One region of the Bacillus sp. FDAARGOS_235 genome, then DNA from elsewhere that is predicted to be linked to it. Evidence: riboswitches for the same ligand, from Rfam matches in the RefSeq annotation. Region 1 holds a riboswitch; each other region holds the start of a gene.
What was found. Region 1 has a riboswitch for S-adenosylmethionine ahead of metK (methionine adenosyltransferase). Riboswitches for the same ligand answer to the same signal wherever they lie in the genome.
Positions count from the first base shown of each region.

Region 2: another riboswitch for S-adenosylmethionine. It lies ahead of A6J74_RS28520 (hypothetical protein); the one in region 1 lies ahead of metK (methionine adenosyltransferase).
Region 3: another riboswitch for S-adenosylmethionine. It lies ahead of A6J74_RS28960 (M20 family metallopeptidase); the one in region 1 lies ahead of metK (methionine adenosyltransferase).
Region 4: another riboswitch for S-adenosylmethionine. It lies ahead of mtnK (S-methyl-5-thioribose kinase); the one in region 1 lies ahead of metK (methionine adenosyltransferase).

Region 1 is NZ_CP020437.2:3,598,384-3,602,602, reverse strand. Features, by position in the region: gene A6J74_RS20665 (molybdenum cofactor guanylyltransferase) at 1-56, opposite strand, end outside; gene A6J74_RS20660 (MogA/MoaB family molybdenum cofactor biosynthesis protein) at 53-562, opposite strand; gene A6J74_RS20655 (hypothetical protein) at 815-994, shown strand; gene A6J74_RS20650 (hypothetical protein) at 1,001-1,180, shown strand; gene metK (methionine adenosyltransferase) at 1,222-2,421, opposite strand; SAM riboswitch class I at 2,591-2,712, opposite strand; gene pckA (phosphoenolpyruvate carboxykinase (ATP)) at 2,941-4,219, shown strand, end outside.
Region 2 is NZ_CP020437.2:5,061,135-5,065,353, reverse strand. Features, by position in the region: gene A6J74_RS28540 (short-chain fatty acid transporter) at 1-183, shown strand, start outside; gene A6J74_RS28535 (hypothetical protein) at 363-725, opposite strand; gene A6J74_RS28530 (NAD(P)H-dependent oxidoreductase) at 722-1,297, opposite strand; gene A6J74_RS28525 (SWIM zinc finger family protein) at 1,320-1,709, opposite strand; gene A6J74_RS28520 (hypothetical protein) at 1,972-2,292, opposite strand; SAM riboswitch class I at 2,333-2,431, opposite strand; gene A6J74_RS28515 (hypothetical protein) at 2,554-2,745, shown strand; gene A6J74_RS28510 (YwiC-like family protein) at 2,779-3,501, opposite strand; gene A6J74_RS28505 (ECF transporter S component) at 3,686-4,219, opposite strand, start outside.
Region 3 is NZ_CP020437.2:5,149,615-5,153,833, forward strand. Features, by position in the region: gene A6J74_RS28955 (AAA domain-containing protein) at 1-1,657, shown strand, start outside; SAM riboswitch class I at 1,733-1,834, shown strand; gene A6J74_RS28960 (M20 family metallopeptidase) at 1,923-3,128, shown strand; gene A6J74_RS28965 (Lrp/AsnC family transcriptional regulator) at 3,298-3,738, opposite strand; gene A6J74_RS28970 (SDR family oxidoreductase) at 3,907-4,219, shown strand, end outside.
Region 4 is NZ_CP020437.2:4,261,284-4,265,502, forward strand. Features, by position in the region: gene A6J74_RS24370 (pyridoxal phosphate-dependent aminotransferase) at 1-1,100, opposite strand, end outside; gene A6J74_RS24375 (carbon-nitrogen family hydrolase) at 1,115-1,978, shown strand; SAM riboswitch class I at 2,051-2,191, shown strand; gene mtnK (S-methyl-5-thioribose kinase) at 2,282-3,463, shown strand; gene mtnA (S-methyl-5-thioribose-1-phosphate isomerase) at 3,460-4,219, shown strand, end outside.

The DNA of each region.
Region 1 (4,219 bases):
TCACCAAACCTACTCGACATACCACCTGCTAATACAATTCCAGCCCACTTACTCATTGGCGATGCAGTTCGAATGTAATATGACCTAACTCCGGTAAAATCAACTTATTCATCGCAAGGCGAACTGCTCCGCTAGATCCTGGCATTGAAAAGACAACTTTTCGCCCAATTGTGCCACCAATCGCTCTACTTAACATTGCACTACTTCCGATATCTTCTAAATAACTAATCATGCGGAACAACTCACCAAATCCGACAATTTCTTTATCTAATAGCGCTGATACGGCTTCAATTGTGACATCACGTTTCGTAATACCTGTACCACCATTTGTTAATACAACATCAACATCTTCCTTATGATAACCAGCTAACACTGCTTGCTGAATACTTTCTTTATCATCTTTTACAATTGCATAAGAAGTCACTGTATGGCCTGCTTCTTTTAACAATTCATGTAATAGTTGTCCGCTCTTATCTGTCTCTTCCGTACGTGTATCGGAAATTGTTACAATCTTGCAACGCACTTCTTTTGGCGCTTGTTTTTTATGTTCATTGACACTCATTTTTCTTCTTCCTTTCTTAAAGACTTTTCTTCATTTTATCATACATACCTTTACACAATTATGTATGAAGACGATGATGCATCATGATACAATATAAGTATAGTAATCCACAAAAAGGAAAATGAAAAACATTCTTTCTTATCCCCCTAGACTTCACATCATTAGCTAACCTTTAACTTTTCTTATATTTTCTACATAGTAGAATTCAGTTTTTAAAATTGCACTACCAAATAAATCGGAGGTCTACCTATTATGGAACTATACAAAAAATTAACAACAACATTCATCCTCTTATTCGTTGCTTCCATCACTGTCGGTTTTTCTCTAAAAGGAGCAATTCCATACGCCACATTAGTAAGTATTATATTCGCAACGCTATTTTTACTAAGCAGTGCCTTTTGCGCGGGTAAAGCACGTCAAATGAAAGGTTGATTGCATATGTTACATAAGAAACGGACCATTTGTAAATCATGTGAAAAAGAAATACAAACATATGAAAAATCACGGATTCATATGCCATTTCCAGCAAGTGGTATGACTAATATGAAAAAATATATTGAGCTAGACGGAGAAGTGTATTGTAAATCATGCATTCAAATTGTAAGTAAAACGAAATAAAAAAAGCTTTGCGCTCACTGCGCAAAGCTTTTTTTCATATATTATAGACCAGCTTGCTCTTTTAAAGTAGCTGCTTTGTCTGTACGTTCCCATGAAAGATCTACATCAGTACGTCCAAAGTGACCGTAAGCTGCTGTTTGTTTGTAAATTGGGCGACGTAAGTCTAGCATTTTAATAATACCAGCTGGGCGAAGATCGAAGTTGTTACGAACTAGTTCTACTAGTACGTCTTCAGATACTTTACCAGTGCCAAATGTATCAACTGAAATTGATACTGGTTGTGCTACGCCAATTGCGTATGCAAGTTGTACTTCTGCTTTGTCAGCAAGACCAGCTGCTACGATATTTTTCGCAACATAACGAGCTGCATATGCTGCAGAACGGTCAACTTTCGTTGCATCTTTACCAGAGAATGCACCGCCACCGTGGCGAGCGTATCCACCGTAAGTATCAACGATGATTTTACGTCCTGTTAAACCAGCATCACCTTGTGGTCCACCAATTACGAAGCGGCCAGTTGGGTTAATGAAGAATTTCGTTTCTCCATCCATTAATTCTGCTGGAACTACAGCTTTAATTACATGCTCTTTTAAATCGCGATCGATTTCTTCCCATGTAACATCTGGATGATGCTGTGTAGAAATTACAATTGTATCTACACGTACAGGTTTACCATTTTCATCATACTCAATTGTAACTTGCGTTTTTCCATCCGGACGTAAGTATGATAATGTGTCATCTTTACGTACTTCAGTTAAACGGCGAGCTAATTTGTGAGCAAGCGAGATTGGAAGTGGCATTAATTCTTGTGTTTCATTACATGCAAAACCAAACATTAAACCTTGGTCTCCTGCACCAATTGCCTCAATCTCAGCGTCAGTCATTTGACCTTCGCGTGCTTCTAGCGCTTGGTCAACACCCATAGCGATGTCAGCAGATTGCTCATCGATAGATGTTAAAACTGCACAAGTTTCTGCATCGAATCCGTATTTTGCGCGTGTGTAACCAATGCCTTGAATTGTTTCACGAACGATTTTTGGAATGTCTACGTAAGTAGAAGTCGTAATTTCCCCCGCTACCAATACTAAACCAGTTGTTACAGTTGTTTCACAAGCTACACGTGCATTTGCGTCTTTTGATAAGATCGCATCTAAAATTGAATCAGAAATTTGGTCACAAATTTTATCTGGATGTCCTTCAGTTACAGACTCAGATGTGAACAGATGACGTTTTTTTGTCATGTGGTAAACCTCCCTACAGTAATTGTATATATTGTACGGAACTCATCCTTAATTTGCCACAAACTGCGACATACATTTATTCTCCCACACAAGCATACAGAAAAACCTTTCCTACTTAACATAGAGGAAAGGTTTAATTTGCTACTTGCATACTGCTTTTTGCCCTTTGCTCTTATCGTTCGAGACCATTAGCCTCGCACAGGTTTTAGCACCTATTCACATGTATTTACCACTACAAGTGAGGTTGCTGGGCTTCATCGGGCCTGTCCCTCCGCCAGCTCGGGATAAGAGAGTATCCGTCCCAACCTATACTAAAGAAATGATATTCATTTGTCAATTAATATTCACATTTTCCTGAAAGTTTTTCTCAATACGCCTGGAATGAAATATTAATAAGGAAATAATACATTCACACAAACAAAAATAAATAAATAGTATACATTATTTATATAATTGTGTTATACTATTGATGGGGATTACGAGAAATATTTCATTAAATGAAAAGGATGGTATATAAATATGAGTACTGTGAATGTCCAAATCGGTTTACATGAATTATTGAACGGAAGCAATGCACAGATTCAACTAAGTGTTCCGCAATTAGTGGAAAAAGTATTAATGCGAAATGAAGGGAAATTAACTTCTACTGGTGCAGTTTCTGCTTCAACAGGAAAATACACAGGACGTTCTCCTAAAGATAAATTTATTGTGAAAGAAGCATCGGTTGCTGACAAAATTGCTTGGGGAGCTGTGAACCAACCGATTTCTGAAGAACATTTTAATAAATTATATACTAAAGTTTTAGAATACTTAAAAGAAAAAGAAGAGTTATTCGTCTTCAAAGGATTTGCAGGCGCCGATCGCAACTATCGCCTACCAATTCAAGTTATTAACGAATATGCATGGCACAATCTATTTGTACATCAATTATTTATTCGTCCAACTGAAGAAGAATTAACAACTCATGAATCAGAGTTTACAATTGTTTCTGCACCGAACTTTAAAGCAGATCCAGTAATTGACGGTACAAACTCTGAAGCATTCATCATGGTTTCATTCGAAAAACGTATCGTACTAATTGGTGGTACAGAATACGCTGGAGAAATGAAAAAATCAATCTTCTCTATTATGAACTTCTTACTACCTGAACAAGATATTCTTTCTATGCATTGCTCTGCAAACGTAGGTGAAGAAGGTGACGTAGCACTATTCTTCGGTTTATCTGGAACAGGTAAAACAACTTTATCTGCTGATCCAAACCGTAAATTAATCGGTGATGATGAGCATGGTTGGTCTGATAACGGTGTATTCAATATTGAAGGCGGTTGCTATGCGAAATGTGTAAACCTTTCTCATGAGAAAGAACCACAAATCTTTGATGCAATCAAATTTGGATCTGTTTTAGAAAACGTTGTCATTAATGATCAAACACGCATCGCTGACTATAACGATACTACTTTAACAGAAAATACACGTGCTGCCTACCCTATGCATGCGATTGACAATATCGTGCTGCCAAGTGTTGCAGGACATCCAAATACAATCATTTTCTTAACTGCTGATGCATCTGGCGTATTGCCTCCAATCAGTAAGTTATCAAAAGAACAAGCTATGTATCATTTCTTAAGTGGTTACACTAGTAAACTAGCAGGAACAGAGCGCGGCGTTACATCTCCGCAAGCTACATTCTCAACTTGCTTCGGTTCACCATTCTTACCACTTGATGCATCTCGCTATGCTGAAATGCTTGGTGAAAAAATTGAGAAACACGATGCGAAAGTATTCTTAGTAAACACTG
Region 2 (4,219 bases), 1.5 Mb from region 1:
CCTGCTGCAAAAACAGCAATGGCAATTGCGTGGGGCGATGCTTGGACGAATTTAATTCAACCTTTCTGGGCATTACCAGCGTTAGCGATAGCTGGTTTAGGTGCTCGTGATATTATGGGATTTTGCGTTGTGAACTTACTATATGCAGGATTTATCATTAGTTTATGCTTCTTATTTATTTAAACGAAAAGCTAGTTTTATACTAGCTTTTTTACATAATAAATCATTTACCCCGCATTAACAGGCAGTAAACTCCCACCCCATACCAGCTAGAGCAAAGCGGTTAGGTGGGAAATCAACTGCCTGTAAATGCCCGATTGGTGAAGGCTAATAATCAGTGGGAAGAACAAAACCCCCACTGATTAAAGTTTCACTTTATTTCCCACGCAATTTATAATCGTCTTCCACTCTATCTCCGTAAGGTTTAATGCCTCAAATGCAAAAAAATCTTTACATATCTTTTCAATCAGATATGGATTTTCCCTCAAGAAATTCCACTGTAACGCTTTAGGAAGAAAATACGTTTCATACTCTTTACTTCCTCTTACTACCTCATCGACTTCTCTTTCACAAATCCCTCTTATTAAATAATCATTTCTTAATTGGATCTTCATTTGTTGAAACGTTTCACTATATTTCTTCAATTGGATTAAGCAATTAATATAGGTACGAAAAAGTTCGTTATCATACTGACAACAATTTATAATACGATCAATTTCATTCATAATGTACGAGCCTTTTCTTCTATTTGTAATAACCACTTTTCCCGCTTCTCTCGTTTACTCGTTTTCACAGATTGAAAAACAGATCGTTTTATATCGCGAATGCCGCAAAAACGTAAAACACCTCTCTTCATCATAATCCAACCTGCTGATCGATATAATAGGGCGACGTACCATAACGGTGAATCTAACGTATTAATTACCCACGCCTTCTTTCCTTTCAATAAGCCCTTCGGCAAGGCACCTTCATATTTATAAGCAAATCCAGCTACGAAAATGCGATCAATAAACCCTTTTAAAATAGCAGGCATCCCCCACCACCATATCGGATATATGAATAAAAGAGTATCTGCTTCTGCCACTAACGTTCTGTACCAAGCTGTTTCTTCTTCATTTACTAAATCACGCCTTTTCTTCTCTTCATTAAATACGAGCACCGGATCAAATTGTTCCTTATATAAATCAAGTACTGTAACAGAATGATTTTTCCCCTGTAGTCCTTTTTGCACATGTTCTAAAATCGCCTCGTTAAAACTGGAAGGATTAGGATGAGCGTATATAATTAATACGTTCATTACAAAACAACTCCCTCTATAGTTAAAGTTTCCCCTTCTTTAACATCTTCTCTACAATTTGTACGTTTTTCGAACTTTGTAATAAACGGTTTAATACGGTAAGTAACTCTTCCTTGTCTAAATCTTTCAGTTTCTCTTTCACCGTACGCTCACCAGCACCTTGAATATCATAAACAACTGCCGCCATATGCTTGCAAAGATTCTCATAAGGACACTCGCAGCTACTTTCTGTAAAATCTTCAAGATCAATAATCACTTCATAATTTCCTGCATTTCCAGTAACGAAAGCAATTACTTTCTTGTCTTGTATTTCAACATCTTCTACATGTCCATCTTCATAATATTCATATCCCTTATCTATAATGTACTTTGGGATCCATTTCGTTATATCTTTTAATAAGTAAGCGTACATATTTGCACCTCTTCCTTTAATTCCCTTTTGACTTCAAAAAACCTGCATGTTATTCTAATAACTGTCAAGTAGCGAGTCTACGTGACAAAACGACTGACACCTATTCGGCGGAGGTGTCTCTTTTCATTTGCAGCCGATATGAATTGCCTCTTTCAGGCACATTCAATTTTTGACACTACACACTCAACACCATTCCCTGTATCAGGCTGCATTAGCAGTCTTTTACTCTACATACTTCGCTATTTCAAGAAAAAAAGAGAGACTAGCTCCCTTTTCTCGCCTTATAAAATACCCCTTTTTCAGTATAGAGATATTCATCATCAGCTAATGTAATTTTCCCATCCAGTTTGAGTTCATCTAATAGTCTTGATAAATAAAATTGATGTAACATTTTTTTCGTGAATTTTCCTTCATGATGCGAAACGATATGTTCTTGAATATCTAACAATGATATTGGCTTATCTTGCTCTATCATATATTCATAAACTGTACTACGCAGTTTTACGTATTTTTCGAGTGTCACAGTAATCCGCAACCCCTTTCTTCTTAATATAAATTTTCGTAATCGGTTTTTTTGCAACAAAAAAACCTCTCCGATAAGAAGAAGTTACGTATATATCTTCGTCTTATCTCCCAGAACAAATATGTTCTGCTGGAATTAGCACCTGCATCGCGGTTGCTGGGTTTCATCGGGCCAGTCCCTCCACCTCTCTGGATAAGAAAATATTCACTTAAATCTTACTATACGTAATTTCATTTCAATTGTCAAACAAATACAACAAATTATATTTTCTTTCTTCCTGTTCATACTATACATATATGAATATGCAAGGAGGATTATGAAATGCACGAAAATGCTCGCGGATATGTACAAGATTCTTTTCAATCATTACAAGAAGCAAAACATTGTTTAGAAGAAGCATTACAGACTGTCGAAAAAGATTTTAATCGTGCTCGTATTGAGCAATCTCTTTATGCGATCGAACAAGCTATTCAACGCTGTGATTACACGGTTCACATTTTAGAACAAGATTGAAAAAAACTTCCCATCATAAGGTGGGAAGTTTTTTCAAATGGCATACTTCATAATTATTGCCGTTATGATTAAAAAATATACAGAATTAACAATTTCTAAAATCCCTACTTTTATGATAGAAATTTTTTTGCCATACAACATAATTGCCCGAATGACACTTGGTATAAAAATAAGAGAGCACCATGGATTGATAGCAAATATAATTATCGTTAATACGATATGATAACCCCATGATATAATACGATACTTCGGATTATTTTTTTCACGAATCATTGTCTTCACATAAAACGTACTTCCTAAAAAATATAAAAATGAAATAATCGCAATAAATAAAGCTGTTTTATCTATGAGTTTCATTGAAAAATAATAACTAACTAAACCACCTATACAGAAAACGATAATTGCGCAAATGTCATTTAGCAGTGCTCTTTCATTCTTTTGACGAGCGTAATACATATTTACTATAAATAATGGAATCATTGCTGCTACGAATAAAAGAACTCGCCATTCATATAATAGAGAAATCATCCCAAATACGAACGCAATAATAAAATATACAATTGCTGCATGTAAAAACTCTTTTTTTCGTTTTTGTTTTATGTACATGAGAAATGGATATGTAGCTAAATAGATAAAGAACCAAGCTAAAAACAATGGAATATGATAAAAAGTAGGTTTCCCAAGTATGACACTTAATAGAAATGGGATAACAAGCATGGCCCATGCACCATGTTGCTTCGGAATAACTAACTTCATTAACTATACACCTCCCTCTTGAAAGAAGTTCTCACCTACTATTATACAAATAATTTTATATAATAACGGATGTATATTGGATCTATTTTTTGACAATAAAAAATGCTCCTTACAATATGTAAGAAGCATGAAAGAGGCAAACGAATATGTAAGTCGCGACCCTACCTTATATAAGTATGCTTTTCTATGTCATGTTATGCTCATCTAATATACCGTATTTCATTTTAAACCTTGTGAGAATCGTAATCCACGAAGTACTAAATAGTAGTAGGAAAATAACATTTGAAATCGCATGACTTAAGTCAAAGTAAAAACTCGCGACATAGTACGCAATGACGGTTTGCCACGTTGCTTCTCGTATAAAACCGAGAAGTCCCCAGAAGTTCATAATCCAACCAAATAAAAATCCAACAATTAATCCGTATAGGAGTCTTCCCCATAGCTTTTTCATGAAAAATGTATTACGTAATAGTCCAGCTATAAAACCAATCATACCCCACGAAAACATTTGCCACGGCGTCCACGGACCTTGTCCTAAAAAAATGTTCGATACGATAGCGGCTGTTGCCCCGATCATAAAACCAGTTTCACTCCCAAACACGATTGCAGAAACGATAATGACAAAGGAAGTTGGTTGTACACTTGGTAAAATAGAAAATGGTACGCGGCTAACCGCAGCAATTGCTGCTAACACGGCAACGAGAACAATTTCACGTGA
Region 3 (4,219 bases), 1.6 Mb from region 1:
ATTAATGAGTGAAGTAACGAAGCAAATTGAAAAGAAAAAGAAATGGACGCCTGGCGAAATTGTTCGTTACGGTTATAGTCAACATGAACATATACGAAATCATGAAACGTTACTTGCGTCGAAGTTAGTTGAAACGACGAACGGATCATGGGGTGAGGAAAGACTCTACTTAGAAGAAACACGCCAAGAACTTCGTGAAAAAATTTTATCGTATAAAGCAACATCTGCTGATAAGAAGCGTATACAAGAGATTGAAAGTGATCTTCGAAAGCAAAAAGCGAAAATTAAAGAAGTAGAAAAAGAATATATTGAAAATGCGAAAGTAATTGGTGCGACTTTATCAAAATGTGCAATTGATTCACTTATTTATGAGCGTACATTTGATTTAGTTGTCGTAGATGAAGTGAGTATGGCGTTCGTTCCGCAAATCGCATTAGCTGCTTCACTCGGAAAACGTATCGTCGTTTGTGGTGACTTTTTACAGTTACCTCCGATTGCGATGGCGAACCATGAACTCGTTCGCAAATGGCTCGGCGAAGATATGTTTTATCATGCCGGCATTGTTGATTCTGTAAATAAATCAGAAGCACATCCCAACCTTTTTATGTTGCAGGAACAAAGACGTATGCATGCGGACATATCGAAGTTTACGAATTCATTTATTTATAAAAATAGAGTATACGATCATCCGTCTGTTTCAGAGCGTAAAGAACTGGCACAGTTACAGCCGTTCGCAAATGAGGCGAGTGTTTTATTTGATACGAGTTTAATGGGAGCATTTTCGTTAAAAGATGCTGCTTCGGGTTCTCGTTTTAATATTATGTCTGGTTTAGTAGCGATGCAAATGATGTTAATCGGACTGCTAGATGGTGTGCAATCTATCGGTGTGGTTACGCCTTACAGGGCGCAGTCACGCTTTTTATCAACATGTATCAGGGAAATGTTGCAGAGAACGAAATATCAAAACATACCAGTATTAGCGGCGACAGTTCATAAGTTTCAAGGTTCTGAAAGAGATATGATGATCTTTGATACAGTTGATAGTTATCCACAAGAACGACCTGGTGTGTTATTCTTTGACCATAAAAACCATCGCCTCGTCAATGTAGCAGTAACGAGAGCGAGAGGGAAGTTCATTCAATTATCGGATTGCCATTATATGCGTAAAAATCTTTCTAGAAAACAAGCGTTATCACAATTAACAGCTCATATAGAACGTCACGGGGATGTGTATGATCGCACGACATCCAGACAATTATGGGAGCGGAAAATATCGAAACGATTACGCTGGTTTATGGAAATGAATCTGGAGGAAACGAAAGGGCTATTAAAAGATATTTTAGCCGCAAAACGAAAAATCATTATTTCACTTCCAAGTACGAAGCAAGTAGATAAACGAGTATGGCAAGCGTTAATGCGTACAAATGCACAAATAACGGTTTATAGTGATGGACCAGTTCCATTAAAAAACATAAAGTTACAAAGACAAAATAAAGCATTCCCATTTGTATTAATCGATGATGAAATCTTTTGGGCAGGGGCACCTCTCACATCTCAAATGATGTTTGAAGGTAGTACGGAATTTCCGTACATATGTGCAAGACTACAAGCACCTGAGACAATTGGTGTATTAAAAGGATTTTTAGATATTCGGTAAATTCGGATAGGAATTCCTTGACTTTTACTTGGAATGAACTTAGAATGAAAATAATTTAATACAATTTTATGAAAATTCTTATCACGAGAGGTTGAGGGACTGGCCCTATGACACCTCGGCAGCGGATTCTTTACGAATACTGTGCCAATTCCAGCAAGGTAACTTGAAAGATAAGAAAGAAGCTCATTTTGACTGTATATACAGAAGCCTCTTTCTATCTTTTAGAAAGAGGCTTTTTTACGTGAAAATAAAAGGAGGAAGAAAAATGGGAGCGACAGGAGTAACGTCACAAAGAAAAACAATTGAAGAGAGCATAGAAAGAAATAAGGAAAAGTACATAAAAACAAGTCATGATATTCATGCGAATCCAGAGATTGGTAATCAAGAATTTTATGCATCAAGAACGTTAAGTTTATTACTAGGTAGTGCTGGTTTTCAGCTGCAGCATAATATAGCTGGGCATGAAACAGGTTTTATCGCACGAAAAAGTTCAGGAAAACAAGGACCAGTTATCGCATTTTTAGCGGAATATGATGCTTTACCAGGACTCGGTCATGCGTGTGGTCATAATTTAATTGGCACAATTAGCGTTGCAGCAGCAATCGCATTATCAGAAACGCTTGAAGAAATCGGCGGAGAAGTTGTCGTGTTTGGAACACCAGCAGAAGAGGGCGGGCCTAATGGTAGCGCAAAGTCGAGTTATGTAAAAGCTGGGTTATTTAAAAACATTGATGCGGCGCTTATGATTCATCCGAGCGGAAAGACAGCGACGACGAGCCCTTCACTAGCAGTCGATCCACTTGATTTTCATTTTTACGGAAAAACAGCTCATGCCGCAGCTTCACCTGAAGAAGGGATTAACGCATTAGATGCGGTGATTCAGCTTTACAATAGTATTAATGCACTTCGCCAACAACTTCCTTCAGACGTGAAAATTCATGGCGTCATTACAGAAGGCGGAAAAGCACCTAACATTATTCCTGACTACGCCGCAGCAAGGTTCTTCATCCGTGCAGCTACGCGAAAAAGATGTGCGGAAGTAACAGAAAAAGTAAGAAATATAGCACAAGGAGCAGCGTTAGCAACAGGTGCAAAAGTAAAAATTCATCAATTCCAAAATGAAATCGATGAACTACTCGTAACAAAAACATATAACGACATCGTAGCGGAAGAACTAGAACTACTAGGTGAAGAAGTAAATCGTAAAGAAAGAATCGGCATCGGCTCAACCGACGCCGGAAACGTCAGCCAAGTCGTACCGACCATTCACCCGTACATTAAAATAGGTCCAGATGACTTAATTGCGCATACGAATGAATTTAGAGAAGCAGCCCGTTCAGAATTAGGAGACAAAGCGTTAATTACATCGGCAAAAGCATTAGCAAATACGGCGTATCGATTAATTACGGAAGAAGGGTTGTTAGAGAAGGTGAAGGAAGAGTTTAGAGAGGCGCAGAGGAATCAGGGATAAGGGGATTAAGGTGCTCTTTTCGAATAGCAATCTAATTAATAAGTAGAGATATAAAAAAAGAACATTGAAATATCAATGTTCTTTTTTGTTTACTAATCATTGATTTTGTTGGTTTTTCTCATAAAGGAAAAACTTTTACTGTTAGCGGGAGATAATACGTATCCCTTTATCAGAACGACAATTTCTCCTCAAACTCACTCTTTAAAACAATTAAAGGAGATGATAATCCGAATTGCATTAACGAGTCTAAAAATGTAGCGAGAGAATCCATCGAATCGCTCATGACCTTCATCATATAATTAAATTCCCCGCTAATTCGGTATAAATCTGTTACTTCAGGAGCGGCATTACAATATTGGATAAAATCAGAGCATTGGCTCGTTTTAAACATGATGAATGCTTGAATGTTTTTATTAATTTTGGAAGGCTCAAATTTTGTTCGGTAAGCTGCGATAACTCCTTGATCTTCAAGTTTATTCATACGTTCCTTTACAGCAGGCTGTGTCATGGATATAATCCGTCCTATTTCTGAAACAGAAATTCTTGCATTTTCATACAACAAGTTCATAATTTTATGGTCAATTTCATCCAGTTTTACTGCGTTTTGCATTGTGTAGCCTCCTTATTTTGTTTTTTTTAGTGAATCACAAATTATAACTATAATATCATAAGTGAATGAACTAAATTACCTATAAATCTATATTTAAAATGATTGGTGTTTGCATGAAAATATAAGTATAGGTTTTTATCAAACGGAAATTTAGGAAGGATGGAAAAAATGAAGAATCTTGATGGGAAAGTAGCGTTAGTAACAGGAGCGAGTCGCGGCATTGGCCGTGCCATTGCAATGAGATTGGCGAAAGATGGTGCATTAGTTGCGATTCACTACGGCCGAAATAAAACAGCTGCAGATGAAACGATTAGTGAGATTGAATCTAATGGAGGAAAAGCGTTCTTAATTGAAGCTGAGTTCAATTCAATGGATGGTGTCAAAAAGCTAGTAGAACAATTAAAAAATGAATTACAAATAAGAGTTGGTACATCAGAGATTGATATTTTAGTAAACAATGCAGGGATAGGTACACAAGGAA
Region 4 (4,219 bases), 660 kb from region 1:
CGGACGTATCCTTCACCGTGTTCACCAAATCCAACACCAGGAGCAACTGCAACGTGTGCTTTTTCTAGCAAAATATCAGAAAATTGCTCAGATGTATAGCCTTCTGGTACAGGAAGCCATGCAAAGAAGGATCCGGTTGGGATGTCTACATTCCAACCGATAGAGTGACAAGCTGAAATAAGAGCATTTCTTCGAGATTCGTAACTATTTACAAGATCTACGACGCAAGATTGTGAACTTAATAGCGCTTCGCGGGCAGCGTCTTGAACTGCACCAAAAATACTAACATACATATGATCTTGCAATAGGTTAATTGTTTCGATGACACTTTCATTCCCTATGGCAAAAGCAATACGCCATCCAGCCATATTGAAAGTTTTGGATAATGTGTAAATTTCAATTCCTATATCTTTTGCACCGTCTGCTTGCAAGAAACTAACCGGTTTTTGACCATCAAATCCGATCGCACCGTAAGCAAAATCGTGAACGACTAATATATTATGTTTATTAGCAAAATGAATGGTTTCATCAAAGAAATCTTTTGATACAGTAGCACCAGTAGGATTGTTTGGATAGTTTAAAAACATTAACTTTGCTTGTTTCGCAATAGCGTCATCAATTTTTGTATAATCTGGTAAAAATTTATTTTCGGCAATAAGCGGCATTGTTTCAAATTGTGCTTTTGCTAAAGCAACTCCGGATAAATAATCTGGATAGCCTGGATCGGGAACGAGAATCGTATCACCAGGATTGGTAAAACACATTGGTAATTCTACTAATCCAGCTTTTCCACCAAACAAAATAGCAACTTCAGTTTTTGGATTTACTACTACATCATATTCACGTTGATAGAATGTTGCCACGGCTTCTTTTAAGCTTTCGTGTCCGCGAAATGGCGGATATTTATGATGAATGGTCTTTTCTGCAGCATGTTGTAAAGCTTTTACGATATGCTGCGGTGTTGGTTGATCTGGATTACCTTGACCTAGATTAATAACATCGTGACCAGCCGCAACGACTTTGTTAACTTTTGCAACAAGTGAAGCGAAAAATTGTGTTGGCAATGATGTTACTATCTCAGAAGGTTGAAATAATTTCATACTTTCCACCTCTTTTGAAAGTTGTTACAATTCTAGTGACAAATGATATAATCTTTCCAGTATTTTGTAAAGAGAAAATTAAGAATGGGGCTGAAAAAATGAAAGTCGCATGTATTCAAATGGATATTGTATTTGGAGATGTAGAAAAAAATATGGAGAACGCTAAAAACAAAATAAGCGAAGCGATGAAGGAAAGACCAGATGTTATCGTCTTACCAGAACTATGGACAACAGGATATGATTTAACGAGGCTTTCTGAAATTGCAGATAGAGATGGATTAGAAACGAAAGAAAGGTTGAAAGAATGGTCGAAGCAATATGGTGTACATATTGTTGGTGGTTCTATAGCAAAGCAAACAGAGCAAGGGGTTACCAATACAATGTATGTCGTAAACAACGAAGGAGATCTAGTCAATGAATATAGTAAAGTACATTTATTTCAGCTTATGGATGAACACAAATATTTAATGGCGGGTAATAAAACAGGTGAATTTAAACTAGATGATATCGAGTGCGCTGGCACAATTTGCTATGATATTCGTTTTCCAGAATGGATGCGCGTTCATACTGCTAAAGGGGCAAAAGTTTTCTTCGTTGTAGCAGAATGGCCATTAGTTCGTTTAGCACATTGGCGTTTGCTATTGCAAGCAAGAGCAGTTGAAAATCAATGTTATGTTGTTGCATGCAATAGGTCAGGAAAGGATCCGAATAATGAGTTTGCAGGTCATTCTCTAATTGTGGATCCTTGGGGTGAAGTCGTGGTAGAGGCAAATAAAGAGGAATCCATTTTATTTGGAGAACTTACATTCGAAAAGATTAAAGAGGTACGTAAAGGAATTCCAGTTTTTGCAGATCGCCGTCCAGAACTATACAAATAAAATATTGACAAGTGATTTTTATTCTTGGTATAGTCTTCAACATAAAGTTAAAAATTCTAAAAAATTATATAACTCTTATCAAGAGCAGGTGGAGGGATTTGGCCCGATGAAGCCCAGCAACCGACCGTAATACCATTGTGAAATGGGGCGTTTATGACGCCAAAAGGCACGGTGCTAATTCCAGCAGAAAGTAAAATTTCTGGCAGATAAGAGGGGAGAAGATAAACTTCAAACCTCTTTCTTAGTGGAAAGAGGTTTTTCTGCGTTAGAAAAACCTCTGAATTTAAAAAGGAGGAAAAGACGATGGGATATTATTCATTAACAGAAGTAACAGCTGTACAATATGCGAAAGAACATGGATATTTTGACAAGAAGGCGAATGTAGTTTGTCATGAAATAGGAGATGGAAATTTAAATTACGTGTTCAAATTAGTTGATGGAGAGAGATCAATTATAATAAAACAAGCACTTCCATATGCGAAAGTAGTTGGTGAGAGCTGGCCGTTGTCTATAAAAAGAGCGACGATTGAAAGCAAGGCATTACAAATTTTCGCGAAGTATGTACCAGATTATGTTCCGGTAGTGTACAGTCATGATGAAGAGTTAGCAGTTACAGTAATAGAAGACTTATCAAGACTAACAATTACAAGAAAAGGATTAATAGATGGAGAAGGATATCCACTTTTATCCCAGCATATCGGTCGTTTTCTAGCACATGTTTTATTTTATACTTCAGATTTCGGTTTACAGTCAGAAGAGAAAAGGATGCTAGAAGGTACATTTGTAAATCCAGACCTTAGTAAAATTACAGAAGATTTAGTTTTTACGGATCCGTTTGGACATTACGATACGAATGATTATGAGTCAGATTTACAGTCAGTGATTGATGAACTTTGGAGTGACAAAATTTTAAAACTAAAAGTAGCACAATATAAATATAAGTTTTTAACGAGAAAAGAAGCGCTTATTCATGGTGATTTACATACTGGTAGTATTTTTTCATCACCTTCTGAAACGAAAGTGATTGATCCAGAATTTGCAACGTACGGTCCATTTGGCTTTGATATCGGTCAATTTATCGCAAATCTATTATTAAATGCTTTATCGAGAGAAGAAGAAAAGAGAAGTGTACTATTTTTCCATATAGAAAAGACATGGAGTTATTTTGTAGAAACTTTTACGAAGTTATGGATTGGAGAAGGGGTAGAAGCATATACGAAAGAAAAACAATGGTTACCAATTATTTTGCAAAATATCTTTACTGATGCCGTCGGATTTGCCGGATGTGAACTGATTCGTAGAACAATTGGTTTAGCTCATGTAGCGGATTTAGATGAAATAGCAAATAAAGAAAGAAGAATTCAAGCTAAGAAGCAAGCGCTGTACTTAGGAAAAGAACTAATAAAATATGAATCTAAGTGTGCTGATATTCAACTGTTTCGAACATTATTTCAACAGACAGTTTCAGGAGGCATAAAAGCATGAGTACATTTGTAACTGTTCCGAGGTCTGTAAGTTGGAAAGGTGATGCAATTGCGGTATTAAATCAAACAAAGTTGCCGTATAGTACAGAATATAAAACGTTGACGACTATTGAAGAGGTATGGAAAAGTATTGTAATGCTAGAAGTACGCGGAGCACCCGCAATTGGAATTGTAGCAGCATTTGGTTTGGCGCTTGCATCAAAAAAATATAACACGATACATATTGAAGAATTTCAGAAGATATTTAATAGAGATTGTAACTATTTAGGGACATCACGACCGACGGCAGTGAATTTGTTTTGGGCAATTGATCGTATGAGAGAATCTATTCGAGAGATTATTACAATAAAAGAAGCGCAAAAAACATTAGAAGAAGAAGCGCTTCGCATTCAGCAGGAAGATGAAGAGGTATGCCGGAGTATTGGGGAACATGCGTTAACATGCTTTACAGACGGTGATAACATTTTAACAATTTGTAATGCTGGAAGTATTGCAACTGCAAGGTATGGTACTGCATTAGCGCCGTTTTATATCGGGAAAGAAAAAGGTGTACACTTACATGCGTATGCATGTGAAACGAGACCGGTTTTACAAGGTGGCCGTTTAACGACATGGGAGTTAAAGCAAGCGGGTATTGATGTGACGCTTATTACAGATAATACGGCAGCTCATGCAATTCGTACGAAAGAAATTGATGCAATTATCGTAGGGGCAGATCGAATTGTCGCAAATGGAGATACGGCAAATAAAATCGGAA